One region of the Phocaeicola sp. RTP21359st1_B8_RTP21360_211022 genome, then DNA from elsewhere that is predicted to be linked to it. Evidence: riboswitches for the same ligand, from Rfam matches in the RefSeq annotation. Region 1 holds a riboswitch; each other region holds the start of a gene.
What was found. Region 1 has a riboswitch for cobalamin ahead of AB5062_RS04440 (DUF4465 domain-containing protein). Riboswitches for the same ligand answer to the same signal wherever they lie in the genome.
Positions count from the first base shown of each region.

Region 1 (4,192 bases):
ATGTTGAATATCTGGAGATAAAATATAATCCGTGTTTTGAGGCACTTTTAATCCTTTAGAGGGGATTATGATTGAAATTGTAGGTGGAGTTAACTCCAATACTTCTACTTTTAACTCTTCTTCCGCATAACCCTCTGGTGTATCAACTCGCAATTTGATATATAGATGTTGTTCCTGATTCCATGTATACTTCAATATTGATTCAGATGAAAGAAGTTTTCCATCTACTGTCCATGCATAAAGTGCATTATTCGCATATTTATATGTCGGGGCAATTGTCAGTTCACGCCCAACTTTGATAGTGTAAATGCCAGTCTCACTATCGAGTTCAATTATAGGAGCTTGTTTTATTTCTTCAGTAATTACATCGTTCTTATTACAGCTTGTAATAAAAAACAAAAGTACAAGAATACTAAATATGAAAGCCTTCATAATAAAAAGGGCATAGAACTGAAATCAGTTCTATGCCAAACTATATTAAATTGTTATTCTATTGTAACGTCGTCTATACAAAGATACGCCGGAGTATTGAGTCCATATATAGGATCGACATCAGATCCTTCAAAATTGAATTTTACACTTTGCACATCCGCTACATTAATATCCCAATATGTCCATGTAGTTACGGGGGACACTGTTGGTTTATCATATCGGTAGTCGGCCAACAATTTCGATACAGTGGTGATCAAATTTCCATCTACGTCATAACATTCGATGTTGACTTGGAAATATCCTATATTGTTGCCGTCAGAATCTTTCAGATTACTCAACGGTGTTGCAACACCCGATGTTCCGAACTGATTACCATTTATAATCACACCATAGGTATATGCTGTGTTACAATACCATAAACCCTTGAATTTGCGAGGGGAGTCAAAATAGAATTCAGGTTTGGCCATCCACTCCGTATTTCCGAAATCAGAGTAGCCGTATACAACAGCAAAATTGGAACCGCTGTGACCTGCCCCTGTATTGGCCCCATCTGTGGATGCTGTATTATAGACACTACATTGATTCTCCCAAGTATACCACCAATTAGTTCCAGAAGTCTTGCCGGCAGCAGAATCAGAACGATAATTGTATTTCGACAACGCAATGGCACCACTGGAAAATTCAGTATACGCTCCATAAGAATTGGTTACAGTATTCATGTCGGAGACAAACACAAAATCGGGATCGTATATTTCCCTGATTTGGTTCTCTGCAGTATATCCATAAAGCGTGTAGTAGTTCTCTGCTTTAGGCGAAACCGCCATGAATGTTTCATCGAAGTCATCGAATGTAATGGTTGTAGTGCCATCATCATTAAAGTTGGCTCGGGTTTCGGGAGTTACTGAATCAGTTTGAGGATTCATCAAAAAGTCATCGTCTGAATTACAGCCGGTGAACAGGGCGGTTGCCGTCAACAGGAAAGCTCCCGCCAGAAAGCGTAAATTTCTTTTCATAGCTTACTTGTTTTTTAATAAAACATATTTTTAACAAACACAAAAAATCCCGTTCGCGCAGGTTTACACGAACGGGATTATGTTTGTCTTCAAATATGAGAATGACTCCTACGGCATTCCGTATCTGATCGCAACCCGATTTTCTCCCGCGGGTGTAAATCCTTTTCCGGTCATGGCAGGTCTTCTGACTCGTCCCAGTCGTCGCGCCTTCCCAGCATTACACCAGTGGCAGGTTGCGGCAACCTTGAGGGGACTTACAGCAGCGGGTACTGTCCCGGATTCTCACCGGATTCCCTTTTCATCCGTGGCGGCGAACCGCCCGGAACCATTTCCAATTACAAAAATACAAATATTTTTTATAATAATATCATTTACACGAAAAAAAATCCGCAACCTGCCGGAATCATTCCGCACTATACTTTCAGAAAAAGGTTTCATGGCAAAGATTCTCATCGCCCGGGGACAGGCGACCATCTATGTCCAGAAGGACGGGTATACCATAACCCAGTCTTTGGGTGAATACGTGTTCCCCGCGGATGACACGGGGAAGATTCTCTCGTCCGTCACTCTCACCTCGACCGTACGGGTGATGTGCGGGGACGAGGAACTCACGGCCTTTACCATCGGTGCGGTGGGTAAGCCGGCGGGATTCTCATCCGTTACCGTCAATAACGGCACGAAGACCTTAACCTACGTTATCACCGCCGGTACGACGACCCTCGCCGACCACGGAACAATAGATATTCCCGTGACAATTTCCGGTATTGTCTATCATCTGTCGTTCGTCTGGTCGAAAGCCAAGGCGGGTATCCCGGGCAAGGACGGGGTCGATGCCGACATGCTCGACTGGGTCAAGGAGTGGAATACGGGTAAGACGCTCATCAACGGCAACACGGTCATCACCCCCAAACTCTTTGCGGGCACGAAAAACAGCGACGGCACCGTCTCCGGGATAGCCATAGGCTCGTTTACACTCAATACGAAGACCTCCTCGGGAACGATCGCCGCAGAGGCGGTAAACGGCATCTATGGATTTAGGGATGGCTACAAAACCTTCTATGTAGATAACGGCGGTAACGCCCAGTTGGGTTATGGCGACCAGTATGTCAGGTATAACGCCACGACAGGCAAGGTCGAGTTCGGCAGCGGAGTGAGTCTGAACTGGGTCGGTGCGACCTACATCGACAAGGACGGCGTCTTTACCGGAACACTCTCGGCCGATACGATTAAGACGATTTCCATCAGTGCTTCCCAGATCACATCGGGGATTATCGCTGCGGCACGCATCGACACGGCGGCGTTGAAAGCCTCCTTGATTACCGCCGGAAACATCGAAGCTCTGACCTTGAACGTTACAAAAGGGAAAATCGGCGGCTGGACGGTGGATGCCGACTCCCTTTACCGGGGTACGAAGAACAACACTGTGGGGAGCTGCACCTCTGCCGCAGGTAGCATTACGCTCGGCTCGAACGGTATCCGGGGCTATAAATGGCGGCTGGATGCCTCGGGAGCCGGAGCGGTCGCGGGCGGCAACATCGCGTGGGACGCTTCGGGCAACGTCACGTTCGCCTCGACGGTCAGTGCCTTGTGGACGGCACCTATCGGCTCCCTCACCACGGCTTTGGGCGGCAGCGGCTATCCCAAGCTGACGAAGATCACGGCCGACGGAATCTATACCGGCAGTATCACCGCCTCGCAGATTACCGCAGGAACCATCTCCGCCGACCGCATAGCGGCAGGCAGTATAGCGGCCTCGAAGCTCGATGCCGCCAGCATCAGGTCCTCCATCATCAACACGGACTATATCAACGGCCTGAGCTGTACCTTCACCAAAGGAAAAATCGGCGGCTGGATGATCGGGGCTTCGGCCCTCACTGCCACGCATATCTCGATAGACAGCGGCAACAGACGCATCGCGGTGTACGGGGCCAATTCGGGTGTCGCTAGCGGGCAGCGGGTGCAGCTCTACTACAACAGCGACACGGACTTCGGGCTCTATACCACGGACAGTGCAGGGTACTGCGTGGCACAGCTGGGTTCGAGCAACAGCATAGCCGGCTGGACGATCGACACGACTTCCATTCGCAAGGGCAACGTGTCGCTGGGCAGCGACGGCTCGATCATCAACTCCACGAAATGGAAACTGAACAACGACGGTTCGGGGCAGATCGCCTCGGGCAACATTGCATGGGACACTGCCGGGAACGTTACGTTCGGGGCTTCCGTATCGCTGCAATGGAAGAACGACATCGAAGCGGCCAAGGTTACGAACTTCGGCTATCGATATTACAAGAAACTCATCATCAACGGCGACGAAGCGACCTATTATCCAGTCGTTTTCAAAGGTGGCGACCAGAACATCAAACGTACCATTCTCGTCCGTCGGGGATATGCCGAGCAGGCTCCGGTCTCGTGGAACACATCCACGCACAAAGGAGGTCTGATCGTACTTATCAAAACCAACTTCGGCGGTTGGGGTGGCATTGCCTATTCATGGGATATCTATGACCTTTCCGAGACCTACTGCCGGATGTTCGCCGGGGCGCAGCTGTGCGGCAACTACTGCATGTTCGCCGTCTTCCTGCGTGGCGGCGGCGATACGGGTGCCGTGTACCACCTCTACTCCGACCAGCCGATAGAGAGCAGCAGTTATAGTCCTTCGCCGATTCCGGCAGCTCCGCAAATCGCTTACGGCAACGACCTTATCTTCCAGAGCGGTTCCACACAAGCCTATGCCCCCGCGCCGC
Region 1 covers NZ_JBDFXP010000006.1:61,459-65,650, reverse strand. The annotation lists gene AB5062_RS04445 (PKD-like domain-containing protein) at 1-432, opposite strand, end outside; gene AB5062_RS04440 (DUF4465 domain-containing protein) at 486-1,445, opposite strand; cobalamin riboswitch at 1,602-1,790, opposite strand; gene AB5062_RS04435 (hypothetical protein) at 1,882-4,192, shown strand, end outside.

Region 2 (4,192 bases), on a different contig from region 1:
TCTGCAAGCCGAACTCACGCCAGCGGCTGATGGGACGGGCATCAGACAGCTGGGGACTCTTGTTCTCTTCCAGATTCATCAGATAGTCAATATAAGAGGCGATCATGGTGATATTCTCAATCTCCTCATTATTACCGTTGCCACGGAGCAGCATACGCGAGTTCTTCTCTATGAACAAGGTATTATACTCACCCTTTACAAAGTCGGGGGTATGCATGATGCGTTTCAGATAACTGAGGTTGGTCTTCAGGCCCGTAATCTTGTACTCGTAAAGTACCCGGCGCATACGTTCTATGGCATATTGGCGGGTCGTAGCCCATACAATCAGCTTGCCTATCATCGGGTCGTAATAGATGGGAATCTCGTAACCTTCGTAAACGTAGCTGTCAATGCGTACGCCGATGCCGTTAGGCTCCGTCAGCTGTTTGATGATACCCGGCGAAGGCATGAAGTTGTTCTCCGTGTCTTCCGCACAGATACGACATTCGATGGCATGACCGCGCTGGAAAAGTTCTTCTTGCTTCAGGTGCAGCACCTCGTTATTGGCTATACGGATTTGTTCTTTTACCAGATCCACGCCCACCACTTCTTCGGTGATGGGATGCTCCACCTGCAAACGGGTGTTCATCTCCAGAAAATAGAAATCGCGGTTCTTGTCCACCAGAAACTCGATAGTTCCGGCTCCCGAATAGTTCACCGCCCTGGCGGCAGCCACTGCCTTTTCCCCCATCTCCTGGCGGAGTTCCGGAGTAAGGAACGGAGACGGGCTCTCCTCTACAATCTTCTGGTTGCGACGCTGGACAGAACACTCGCGGTCAAACAGATGGATTACATTGCCATGATTGTCACCCAGAATTTGAAATTCTATATGATGGGGTTCCTCCACAAATTTTTCCAGATAAACCGTATCATCCCCGAAAGAAGACATGGACTCGGAACGGGCGGTGTTATATGCCTCCACCACTTCGTCTTCACTGTGTATCAGCCTCATCCCTTTACCGCCGCCTCCCATAGAAGCCTTCAGCATGACAGGATAGCCTATTTCATTACAGATACGTACCGCCTCTTCGGCACTTTGCAACGGCTGTTCCGTACCGGGGACCACGGGAACGCCTGCGGCAATCATACGCTTACGGGCGGCAATCTTGTCACCCATCGCTTCCATCGTCTCGGCGGAAGGGCCGATAAAGATGATCCCCTCCTCTTTGCACCGGCGGGCAAAATCAGCATTCTCGGACAAAAAACCATAACCGGGATGAATGGCATCGGCTTTGCATCGTTTGGCAGTCTCTATTACTTTTTCTATATTTAAATAGCTTTCCCTGGCTATAGCAGGACCTATAAGATAGGCCTCGTCAGCATACATCACATGATGAGAAGTGCGGTCGGCTTCTGAAAAGACAGCAACGGTCCGTATGCCCTTTTCTCGGCAGGAACGCATTACACGTAAGGCTATTTCACCTCTGTTTGCAATCAATACTTTCTTTATCATTTTTCTTCTTATTATAACGGGGGTTAATTTCGCAGGCATAGAAACTGTCCTTGACGGCTTTCAGGCAGTCATGGCACAGGCAATCGGAATAATTCTCCATTAAATAGGTGCGTTGCAGAGCATCCAGTCGGACAGTTGCGCAATGACACGATAAAATATCATTGTGCATACAATCAAATGTTGCACCACAACGTGGACATACCTTTTTCATAGGCATTCCTCCCGTAATTTTTTTATTTTCTTATTTTCTTTCGTACTGCTTTCCTAATCCCACGAGTAAAAACAGCCTTTAATGAATGGCAGGTCTTCTGACTGACTCCTTATCTTGAAGCCTTCCCGATGTGAGGATTGTCACATCAGTGGCAAAGGTATTTTTCAAGATTCCAGCAGAGTTTCACAGCAGCGGGACTGTCCGGGATTTGCACCCGATTCCCTTTTAATCCGAATAGCAGATAGACTATCCGAAACCAATTCGGGGCAAAGATAATGGATTTTATAATTAAACGAAGCGGAAAAGATGAAAAAAGTGTTGCTTGAAGTTTTTTTTCTTTTTCCAGTTGTTTTATTGATTTAATTCCTAACTTTGTCAGTAATATCGGTTTCCGGATTAGCCGTTGGCGCGAAACGGAATTAAAAGGGAATCCTGTGCAAATCAGGAACTATCCCCGTAGCTGTAAGTTTTATCCTCCCATAGTGTGGGGAAGTGTTGTGACATTCTTAGCCACTGGTTATTGTGAAAACCGGGAAGGCGCTACAACGGAAACAAGTCAGAAGACCTGCCGTTATTGTTTATATCATTCATGGCTTTCGGGTGAAAGGCGATAGAACGAATCATACTGATCCTTTTTATTACTGGTTTCCATGAATTGTCGTGTGTGAAAGACTTATATTGAATAATGTGTGTTTTGTATAACCTTAATTTATAAGTATGATTAATTCAGAGGTATTTATTATTAAGAGAGATGGTAAAAAAGAAACTTTCTCTCTTGATAAAATTAAAAATGCAATAGCCAAAGCATTTTTGTCAGTAGGAAGTTTTGCTACCCAGGATGTGATTACTACTGTATTGAGTCGCGTTAGTGTCAGTGATGGAATGAATGTGGAAGAAATCCAGAATCAGGTGGAGGTGGCCCTGATGGCTGAACATTATTACAGTGTTGCCAAGGCGTATATGCTGTATCGTCAGAAACATTTGGAGGATCGTGAGGTGAGAGATAAACTGAAGTTTTTGCTTGACTATTGTGACGCTTCCAATCCGGCAACCGGCAGTAAATATGATGCGAATGCCAATGTGGAGAATAAGAATATTGCTACGCTGATAGGAGAGTTACCCAAATCAAATTTTATTCGTCTCAACCGTCGTCTGTTGACTGACCGTTTGAAAGACATGTATGGAAAGGAATTGTCCGATCGTTATTTGGAACTTCTGAATCATCATTTTATTTATAAAAATGATGAAACTAATCTGGCTAATTATTGTGCCAGCATTACTATGTATCCTTGGTTGAATAATGGTACGATAGCAGTGGGAGGGAACTCTACGGCTCCTACTAACTTGAAATCTTTTTGTGGTGGATTTGTCAATATGGTTTTTATTGTATCCAGTATGTTAAGTGGTGCCTGTGCTACTCCAGAGTTTTTGATGTATATGAATTATTTCATTGGTTTGGAATATGGGCAGGAATATTATAAGTATCCCGATAAGATTGTTGATTTATCTACCAAACAAAGAACAATAGACAAAATCATTACAGACTGTTTCGAGCAAATAGTATATTCTATTAACCAGCCTACAGGGGCGCGTAATTTTCAAGCCGTCTTTTGGAATGTAGCTTACTATGACAAATATTATTTTGAAAGTCTTTTTGGTAACTTCTTTTTTCCCGATGGAAGCCAACCTGACTGGAATTCACTAAGTTGGTTGCAGAAACGTTTCATGAAATGGTTTAATAAAGAGCGTACACGTACTGTTTTAACATTTCCTGTAGAAACAATGGCGCTTTTGACTAAAGATGGTGATGTATTAGATAAGGAATATGGTGACTTTACGGCTGAAATGTATTCCGAAGGTCATTCTTTCTTTACTTATATGAGTGATAATGCAGATTCTTTAAGTAGTTGCTGCCGTCTTCGCAATGAGATACAGGACAATGGTTTCAGCTATACTTTGGGAGCAGGTGGGGTTTCTACAGGCTCAAAAAGTGTGCTGACTATTAATTTGAACCGTTGCATCCAGCATGCGGTGAAATCCGGTATACTTTATCCGTTTTTTTTGGAAGAAGTGGTTGATTTGGTACACAAAGTCCAGTTGGCTTATAATGAGAATCTGAAATTGTTGCAGTCGAAAGGTATGCTGCCTTTGTTTGATGCTGGTTACATCAATATGAACCGTCAGTATCTAACTATCGGTGTTAATGGTTTGGTGGAAGCAGCGCAATTTATGGGTATTGAAATCAATGATAACCCTAAGTATGAAGCATTTGTTCAGGAGATTTTAGGAATGATTGAACGATATAATAGGAAGTACCGTACAAAGGATGTTTTGTTTAATTGCGAAATGATTCCTGCTGAGAATGTAGGAGTGAAGCACGCTAAATGGGATAAAGAAGCAGGCTTCCAAACATTCCGAGAATGTTATAACAGTTATTTCTATATTGTAGAAGACAAATCGTTGAATGTTGTCGATAAATTCCGTCTGCA
Region 2 covers NZ_JBDFXP010000004.1:165,093-169,284, forward strand. The annotation lists gene accC (acetyl-CoA carboxylase biotin carboxylase subunit) at 1-1,492, opposite strand, end outside; gene AB5062_RS03300 (cysteine-rich CWC family protein) at 1,458-1,709, opposite strand; cobalamin riboswitch at 1,773-1,979, opposite strand; cobalamin riboswitch at 2,072-2,291, shown strand; gene nrdD (anaerobic ribonucleoside-triphosphate reductase) at 2,421-4,192, shown strand, end outside.
Region 2: linked by a shared signal. The riboswitch ahead of nrdD (anaerobic ribonucleoside-triphosphate reductase) and the one ahead of AB5062_RS04440 (DUF4465 domain-containing protein) in region 1 are both predicted to bind cobalamin.

Region 3 (4,192 bases), on a different contig from region 1:
TAGACTTGGTAGCCTCCCCACATTTACAGTTGCAAATGGGCGACCGTGTAACTATAGTTGGTAGTGAACTTGCTGTCACTCATGCCGAAAAGGTTTTGGGAAACTCCATGAAGAGACTGAATCATCCCAATCTTATCCCCATTTTTTTCGGCATCGCATTAGGATGTATCTTGGGAAGTATTCCATTTATGTTTCCAGGTATTCCACAACCAGTAAAACTTGGTCTAGCAGGTGGACCGCTTATTGTATCCATTCTTATCAGTCGTTTCGGTCCTCAATATAAAATGATTACATACACCACGATGAGTGCTAACTTGATGATAAGAGAAATCGGGATTTCCTTATTCCTAGCTTGTGTAGGGTTGGGAGCCGGGAAAGATTTTATAGAGACAATTGTAAATGAAGGTGGATATATTTGGATTATGTATGGAGCTATTATTACGACCGTACCATTAATCATAACGGGGCTCATTGGGCGTTATGCCTGTAAATTAAACTATTATACCCTTATTGGTGTATTATCAGGAGCAAATACTAATCCGCCTGCCCTCGCCTATTCCAATGATCTGACTTCATGTGACGCTCCGGCCGTGGGATATGCCACCGTATATCCGCTTGCTATGTTCCTACGCGTACTTACGGCTCAATTATTGATACTCTCATTAGGTTAAACTTTAAAATTCTTTAAATATGTACCAACAAGAAACGATTACCAAAGAACTACATTTACAGTTAAGTGATGAAGATTTGGCACAGTTCGAACTTGATGCCAAAGAAACGGAACGTCTCGGACACATCGGCACCCACATGGATTGCTATATGGAAGCTCCCCGCTATAAAGAATATGTAACAGATGCCGTCGTGGTAGATTGTCGGAACGGACTACCAGCCGACGAATACTTTAATAACTTGGACATAGAAGGTAAAGCATTGGTTTTATATACCGGCAATATGGCAACCAACGACTATGCAACCAAAGACTTCTTTATGTTTGACATGAAGCTTAATTGGGACTCTCTGGCTGCATTACTTTATAACCATCCAAAGTTTATTCTTATTGACTCACATGGGTTAGGCATGTTTTCACAACACCGGTTATTCGATATGGAATGTGAGAAAAACGGTTGTTTTCTTATTATGTGCCTGATGCTTGAAGGAGAAGAAATATTGAATATAAAAAAATTAAAGATTGAAATTGACAAGGAAATGCCTTCCACTGGAAAGCCATGTCGTGTCTATGGATTCTAAAAAAAGAAAAACATAACTTCATTTAAATGGATAAGACAGCCGAAACTTTGATAGATGTCAGTGGATTTATTTCTGAATATTCCGCTCACATGATGGGATGTGGTGTACATACTTCACGAGTGATACGCAGTGCCAATCGCATTGGGGAATCATTCGGTTATATGGTAAAAATCAGTGTCATTCAGAAAAAGAAAAGACGAGATCGAAAAGCAAGTATATCAATTGGTTACTCATAACAATAGTAGCTGTGCTGCTTGGAAGCATGGTAGTAGAACTTGTCCAAAATGTTTAATACCATCCAACTTTTATAAATCATTTCTGATTTTTAAACTAACTCAATGCTGTAATAATTCCAATTTCCATTATCTTTGTTCCCGAATCGGTTCCGAATAGATGTCCTCTATCCGGATTAAAAGGGAATCGGGTGTAAATCCCGGACAGTCCCGCTGCTGTGAAACTCCGATAAAATTTCCGATACGTACCTATTGCCACTGCCTGACTCCACATAACGAGAACGCGGGAAGGCATCGGAAATGAGGAGCCAGTCAGAAGACCTGCCATTCATCAAAGGCCGTTTCTACTCGTGGGGTTAGGGAAGCGGTACGAAAATATACAATAATTCATACCAACAGCATCTCATGCAAATAATTAAAAGGAATGGGACAACAGAATCCTACGACAGGGAAAAAATAGCCGTTGCCATACGGAAAAGTTTTATCAGTACCCAAAAAGAAATAACAGATGAAGCTGTCTACACCATAGTAGATGAAGTGGAACAATTTCTGCATCAAAACGAAGCAAATCGTAGTGTAGAACGCATTCAGGACGAAGTGGAACGTAGCTTGATGGAACATGGCTTTTACGCAGAAGCCAAAAACTATATACTTTACCGTTGGCAGCGCACAGAAAGAAGAAAAGTCCTCAGTCAAATCATTACCGGAACCGGTGATGATACTATAGCAAATATACTGAAAGAGATACAAAAAGACTTCTCCGGGAAGGAATATAGTCTAACCTTTCTCGCAGAGAAATTCACAAGTTTCTGTAAACCGGATATGACATCCGGGGAACGGTTGGCGGCACTTGTCAAAGCGGCTGTAGAACTGACAACACAAGAAACTCCCGACTGGGAATTCATTGCAGCGCGTCTGCTGAATTTCCGATTGACAAAGAAACTGACCGAACAGGCGGAAGCTGCCGGCATCTTTTCATTTTATGATAAATTACGCTACCTCACCGACGAGGGCTTGTATGGTAATTATATCTTGGCCTCCTATACTCCACAGGAGATAGAAACGGCAGCCGGCTTCATGTGTCCCGAACGTGACAAGCTTTTCAATTATTCAGGACTGGATCTGCTTGCCAAACGTTATCTGATCCGTACCCGTTCACACGAACCTATAGAGTCTGTGCAGGAAATGTATTTAGGGATTGCCCTTCATCTCGCTATGCCCGAAAAACAGAACAGACTGCAATGGGTAAAAAAGTTCTATGATATATTAAGTCGTCTGGAAGTCACAATGGCCACTCCTACCCTGGCAAATGCCCGAAAACCTTATCACCAGTTATCCAGTTGCTTCATTGATACAGTGCCCGATAGTCTGGAAGGCATTTACCGCAGCTTAGACAATTTTGCGATGGTAAGCAAATTTGGAGGAGGAATGGGAATGTACTTTGGCAAAGTTCGTGCCGCAGGTGGAAACATACGCGGATTCAAAGGTGTGGCCGGAGGTGTAATCCGATGGATGAAACTGGTGAATGACACTGCTGTAGCCGTTGACCAGTTAGGTATGCGTCAGGGAGCCGTAGCCGTCTATCTGGATGTATGGCACAAAGACTTGCCTGAGTTTCTGCAACTCCGGACCAATAATGGAGATGACCGGATGAAAGCGCACGACATCTTCCCCGCCGTATGCTATCCGGACTTATTCTGGCGTATGGCGAAACGGGATTTAAACCAGCAATGGCATTTATTCTGCCCCAATGAAATAATAACCGTCAAAGGATACTGTCTGGAAGACTACTACGGAGAGGAATGGGAACAAAGATACATGGATTGCGTAAATGACTCCCGACTCTCCAAGCGCAGCATGAGCATCAAAGATATCGTCAGACTGATACTGCGTTCGGCTGTAGAAACAGGTACTCCCTTTACATTCAATCGTGACACCGTGAACCGTGCCAATCCCAATGCGCACCGGGGAATCATTTATTGCTCCAATCTTTGCACGGAAATAGCACAAAACATGTCCTCCATTGAAACAGTTTCTACAGAGATATGTACGGAAGATGGTGATACAGTGGTAGTCAAAACAATCCGGCCCGGAGACTTTGTGGTATGTAATCTTGCCAGCCTTTCATTAGGACATTTGCCCTTGGAGGATGAAAAACAAATGAAAGAAAAGGTGGCAACTGTAGTACGGGCATTGGATAATGTGATTGAACTGAACTTTTATCCGATTCCTTTTGCTCAGATTACCAATCATCGCTACCGCAGTATCGGCTTGGGAGTCAGCGGCTATCATCATGCTCTTGCTGTTCGCGGCATTCGTTGGGAAAGCGAGGAACATCTCAGTTTTATGGATAAAGTTTTCGAACGTATCAACTATGCTGCCATAGCAGCAAGTAGCGAACTGGCAAAAGAAAAAGGGGCCTATCATTATTTTGAAGGCAGCGACTGGCAGACCGGAGCTTATTTTATAAAACGGGGTTACAATTCGCCAGAATGGAAAGCATTGGCTGTAAAGGTTTCCACACAAGGAATGAGAAATGCCTATCTTCTTGCCATTGCCCCCACCAGCAGCACCAGTATCATTGCCGGAACCACTGCCGGAACAGATCCGGTAATGAAACGTTTCTTCTTGGAAGAAAAGAAAGGAGCCATGCTGCCACGTGTTGCACCGGCATTGTCCGATAAGACCTATTGGATATATAAAAGTGCTTA
Region 3 covers NZ_JBDFXP010000004.1:157,663-161,854, reverse strand. The annotation lists gene AB5062_RS03280 (putative transporter) at 1-671, shown strand, start outside; gene AB5062_RS03275 (hypothetical protein) at 691-1,248, shown strand; gene AB5062_RS03270 (hypothetical protein) at 1,275-1,484, shown strand; cobalamin riboswitch at 1,612-1,825, shown strand; gene AB5062_RS03265 (ribonucleoside-diphosphate reductase subunit alpha) at 1,887-4,192, shown strand, end outside.
Region 3: linked by a shared signal. The riboswitch ahead of AB5062_RS03265 (ribonucleoside-diphosphate reductase subunit alpha) and the one ahead of AB5062_RS04440 (DUF4465 domain-containing protein) in region 1 are both predicted to bind cobalamin.

Region 4 (4,192 bases), on a different contig from region 1:
GGGGACAACATTGAGTCTGAATGGATTGCCTGATGATTATTTCATTTTTCTGGAAAATGGCAAACGCCTGTATGGAGATGACACCTATGCTCGAATCAATGTTGCCAAAATCAAACGTATTGAAATATTGAACGGCGCTTCTTCCGCTCTTTACGGAACAAATGCTATCGGAGGAGTTATCAACATCATTACTGATGATGCAAAAAATGCTATCAATGTTTCCAGCGATACCCGTTATGCCAGTAAAGGACGTTTTACCCAGTCCGTAAACATAGATGTCAATACCGGCAAGTTCGGCTCCTACACCTCTTATCGCCGTCAGCAGGCCGAAGGATGGCAACTGAATCCATACGAGGAGAACTCCAAAACTCATGAATTGGAAGAAACCGGGAAAGTAGCTTCTACAGGCTTCTATGCAAATACTGTCAATCAAAAATTCACTTTCGATGCTACCGACAAACTCTCTTTTTATGCCCGCGGCGGATATTATGACAACAAGACACGCCGCCCTTATGAAGCATACGACTACAACATATTGCATGAAACCTTTAATTATGGCATTGGTGCCCAATACATGATAAATAAAGGGAATTATATTACCGCAGACTGTTACGCCGATCATTTTTCTTCCTCTTATTGTTTTTTTAAAGACAATAAAACCTATAATGGAAAAGCAGGTGAAGAGCAAGTGCGCAAACGGACCCGTAATCACAATCTTAGCATAAAAGGTATTTTTAAATTAGGTAACCGGCACAAACTTTCAGTCGGCACAGAATATATCGTTGATGTCTTGAAAAGTCAAACAGACAATATAGCCAAAGAAGATGCTTATACACTGGCCTTGTTTGCACAAGATGAAATAAAGTTACTGAGAAACCTACAGGCTTTGATTGGTGTACGTTACATTTATCATGAAAATTTCAAAAATCATGCCACTCCCAATGTAGCACTGATGTATAAACCCGGCAAATTCAATTTCCGTGCCTCCTATGCAGCAGGTTTCCGAACTCCTACCCTGTCTGAACTCTATGCCACTGACATAGCTAAAAAAAATGACAGGTTGACAATAGGTAATTTGGATTTAAAGTCGGAAAAGAATAATTATTTCTCATTGAGTGCAGAGTATGTACATGAGCGTTTTTCAGTATCAGTCAATGCTTTTTATAATAATATTCGTGACATGATAGATTATAATACGATTGCCACGGGAGATAAAGCTATGGAGCAATATGGTCATAAGGAAGTTCGTCAACGTGATAATATAGCGGAGGCTAAAGTCCACGGAATCAATGTATCCGCCAATGCATACCTAGGTGCCGGGTTCAATTTAAGCGGAGGATACACTCATCTTAATACCCAAGATGTGGAATTGGAACAACCCATCGACAAAAGTATAAAAAACGCATACAATATCAATGCCCAATGGGCGCATTCATGGAAAATATATCGGTTGAATATAAATTTGAACGGCCGTATCAACAGCAAGCGTTTCTCTAAAAGTTACGGTTATGCTCCCGAGTATCAATTGTGGAATTTAAACACACGCCATTCTTTCAACTTAAAATCTGTAATCATCGAACCCGGATGCGGCATGGAAAACCTGTTCGATTATATGGATGACCGTCCTTATAACAGCAATTATGCGACACTTACCCCCGGACGTTCATTCTACATCAGTCTGTCTTTAAAATTTAAAAGCTAAAAAAATCAAAGACTTATCGAAGATAATATAAAATAAACCTCTATCTTTGCAACGGAATTAGTAATCGGGCTATCACATAGCCCGATGCAAGGGAACCCGGTGTAAATCCGGGGCTGTACCTGCAGCTGTAAATCCTCATGATGTTGATTGGATAGTCTAAAACCACTGTTTCATTTGAAGAAATGGGAAGGTTTCCAATCAGAGGAAAGCCAGAATACCTGCTAAGTCTGTTGAACAATAAACACCAAGCTTCCAGGATTAGAAGTATGTGTCCATTCGAACAAGCGTTTTCCAACGTCTATTCCTTTGTGGCATTCCTCTTTATCAGAGGGAAACTTGATGTTTTATTTTGCAAATTAAATAAAACATAATATGAGGTATTTACTTCCTGCTATTCTACTATTAGGTACACAAATTGCAAGTGCCCAAAGTATTCTCAAAGATAAAGACGATAAAGAATTGTCCGTATTACTGAATGAAGTGGTCATCACGGGTACAGGTACTGAACATTATCTGAAAGATGCTCCCGTACAGACTGAAGTCATAACCAGCAAAGCTTTGGAACAATATCAGGCACGCAGTATAGACGATTTGCTCAGTGGTCTTAGTCCTTCATTGACCTTTCATGATGGTGATATGGGGAGCCATATCCAACTAAACGGATTGAACAATGACTATATCCTGATCATGATAAATGGAAAAAGAATGAATGGCGATGTAGGAGGGCAAAACGACTTGAATCAATTAAATCCAGCTAATATAGAACGCATAGAGATTGTAAAAGGGGCCGCTTCTTCACTTTATGGCAGTGACGCAATAGCCGGAGTTATCAATATCATAACCAAACGTAACCGTGAAAAAATGGAGCTCACCAACACATCCCGCATAGGTGAATATGGCGATATACGTCAAAGTACCAGTTTCGGCTTTAACTATAGAAAGATAAAATCTGTAACCGGAATCAACTTCCGGCATACCGATGGCTGGCGGAATACAGACCTACAGTGGGATCAGAATCAATTGAAATCCGGCTCTACTATGTTGACCGTAAACCGTTCTTCAAACTATACCCTGTCCGAGAACATTGAATGGCAAGTCAATCGCAAACTAGACCTCACTGCAGAAGGCACTTATTATGAGCGTTGGGTAATGCGTACACACGGTCCTTGGAAATATCAAGCCAACGATTTTTATTATCGCAACTATACATTTGCAGTAGGAAGTAAATATAAATTAGGAAAACGGAATTATCTGACAGCAGACCTATCTTATGGCAGATACGGTTACTTCTATGACTATAAGCTAAACGAGCATACTGATTATTTTCTAGACAATGACCGCCATGAACGTATCACCTACTTTGCCGGTCAACGTATCAAACAAAGTATTCAGAAACAAATATTAGGCCAGGTAAAAAGTGTATTTTATCTTGGAGAGGACCATATTTTAAATGCAGGAATCGAATATCAGTACAATCATTTGGAATCACCTCATCACATTGACGGTGACCGCGCTTCCGTTTATACGTTGGCAGCTTATATACAGGAGGAATGGACAGCCAGAGAAAATCTGGTTCTGACTGCCGGGGTACGAGGAACACAACACAAGGAAACAGGATTGAATTTCAGTCCGAAAATATCAGGACTTTATAAACCCGGAGAACATATTAATTTGCGTGCGTCTTATGCTTTAGGCTACAAAGCACCCACTATTAAAGAACTTTATTATAATTATACCGGCGTTATCGGAGGCGGTGCTTTGACTGCATATCATGGCAACACAGATCTAAAAGCACAAACCTCACAATATGCTTCAATCGGTATCGAGTACGTAGGGCAAAAATTCCAAGCCAGTTTAACCGGATACATGAATTATCTTCACAACATGATTGAGCTGGTTGAAATTTCCGTAACTCCCGATGAAAAGTTTCTTGAAGTAGAAAAGAGCAAACAATATAAGAATCTGACAAAGGCACGTATTTATGGTATGGATTTCACCTTCAACTATCGTCCTGCAAAATCTCTCAGCCTTGCCGGCGGATATAGTTATGCTGATCCAAAAGCGCAATATCCTAACAAAGGTATAGATTATATGAAATATCTTCCTATTGATGCTACTTCCAGCCATAATGCAAATTTAAATATCTTATGGCAACATTCATGGAAACTGTATCGTTTGGGTATCGGCATCTATGGCAGATATCAGTCTACACGCCGTTATATAAATGATAATAATGCCGACGGATTCCAAACTTGGCGTATCAACACAGCCCACTCATTATTAAAAATGAAACGGTGGTCATTAACGATGAATGCCGGGGTAGATAATGTATTTGACTATGTAGACCGTACTCCTTTCGGACGGAATCGTGCCACATCAACTCCCGGAAGAACTTTTTATGTCTCCGCCCTCATTAAATTCAAAAACAATTAATAACCAACAATTTATAAATTAATTTTTATTAGTATGAAACAATTCAAGTATTATCTG
Region 4 covers NZ_JBDFXP010000004.1:171,280-175,471, reverse strand. The annotation lists gene AB5062_RS03325 (TonB-dependent receptor plug domain-containing protein) at 1-1,702, shown strand, start outside; cobalamin riboswitch at 1,744-1,943, shown strand; gene AB5062_RS03320 (TonB-dependent siderophore receptor) at 2,075-4,135, shown strand; gene AB5062_RS03315 (sirohydrochlorin cobaltochelatase) at 4,169-4,192, shown strand, end outside.
Region 4: linked by a shared signal. The riboswitch ahead of AB5062_RS03320 (TonB-dependent siderophore receptor) and the one ahead of AB5062_RS04440 (DUF4465 domain-containing protein) in region 1 are both predicted to bind cobalamin.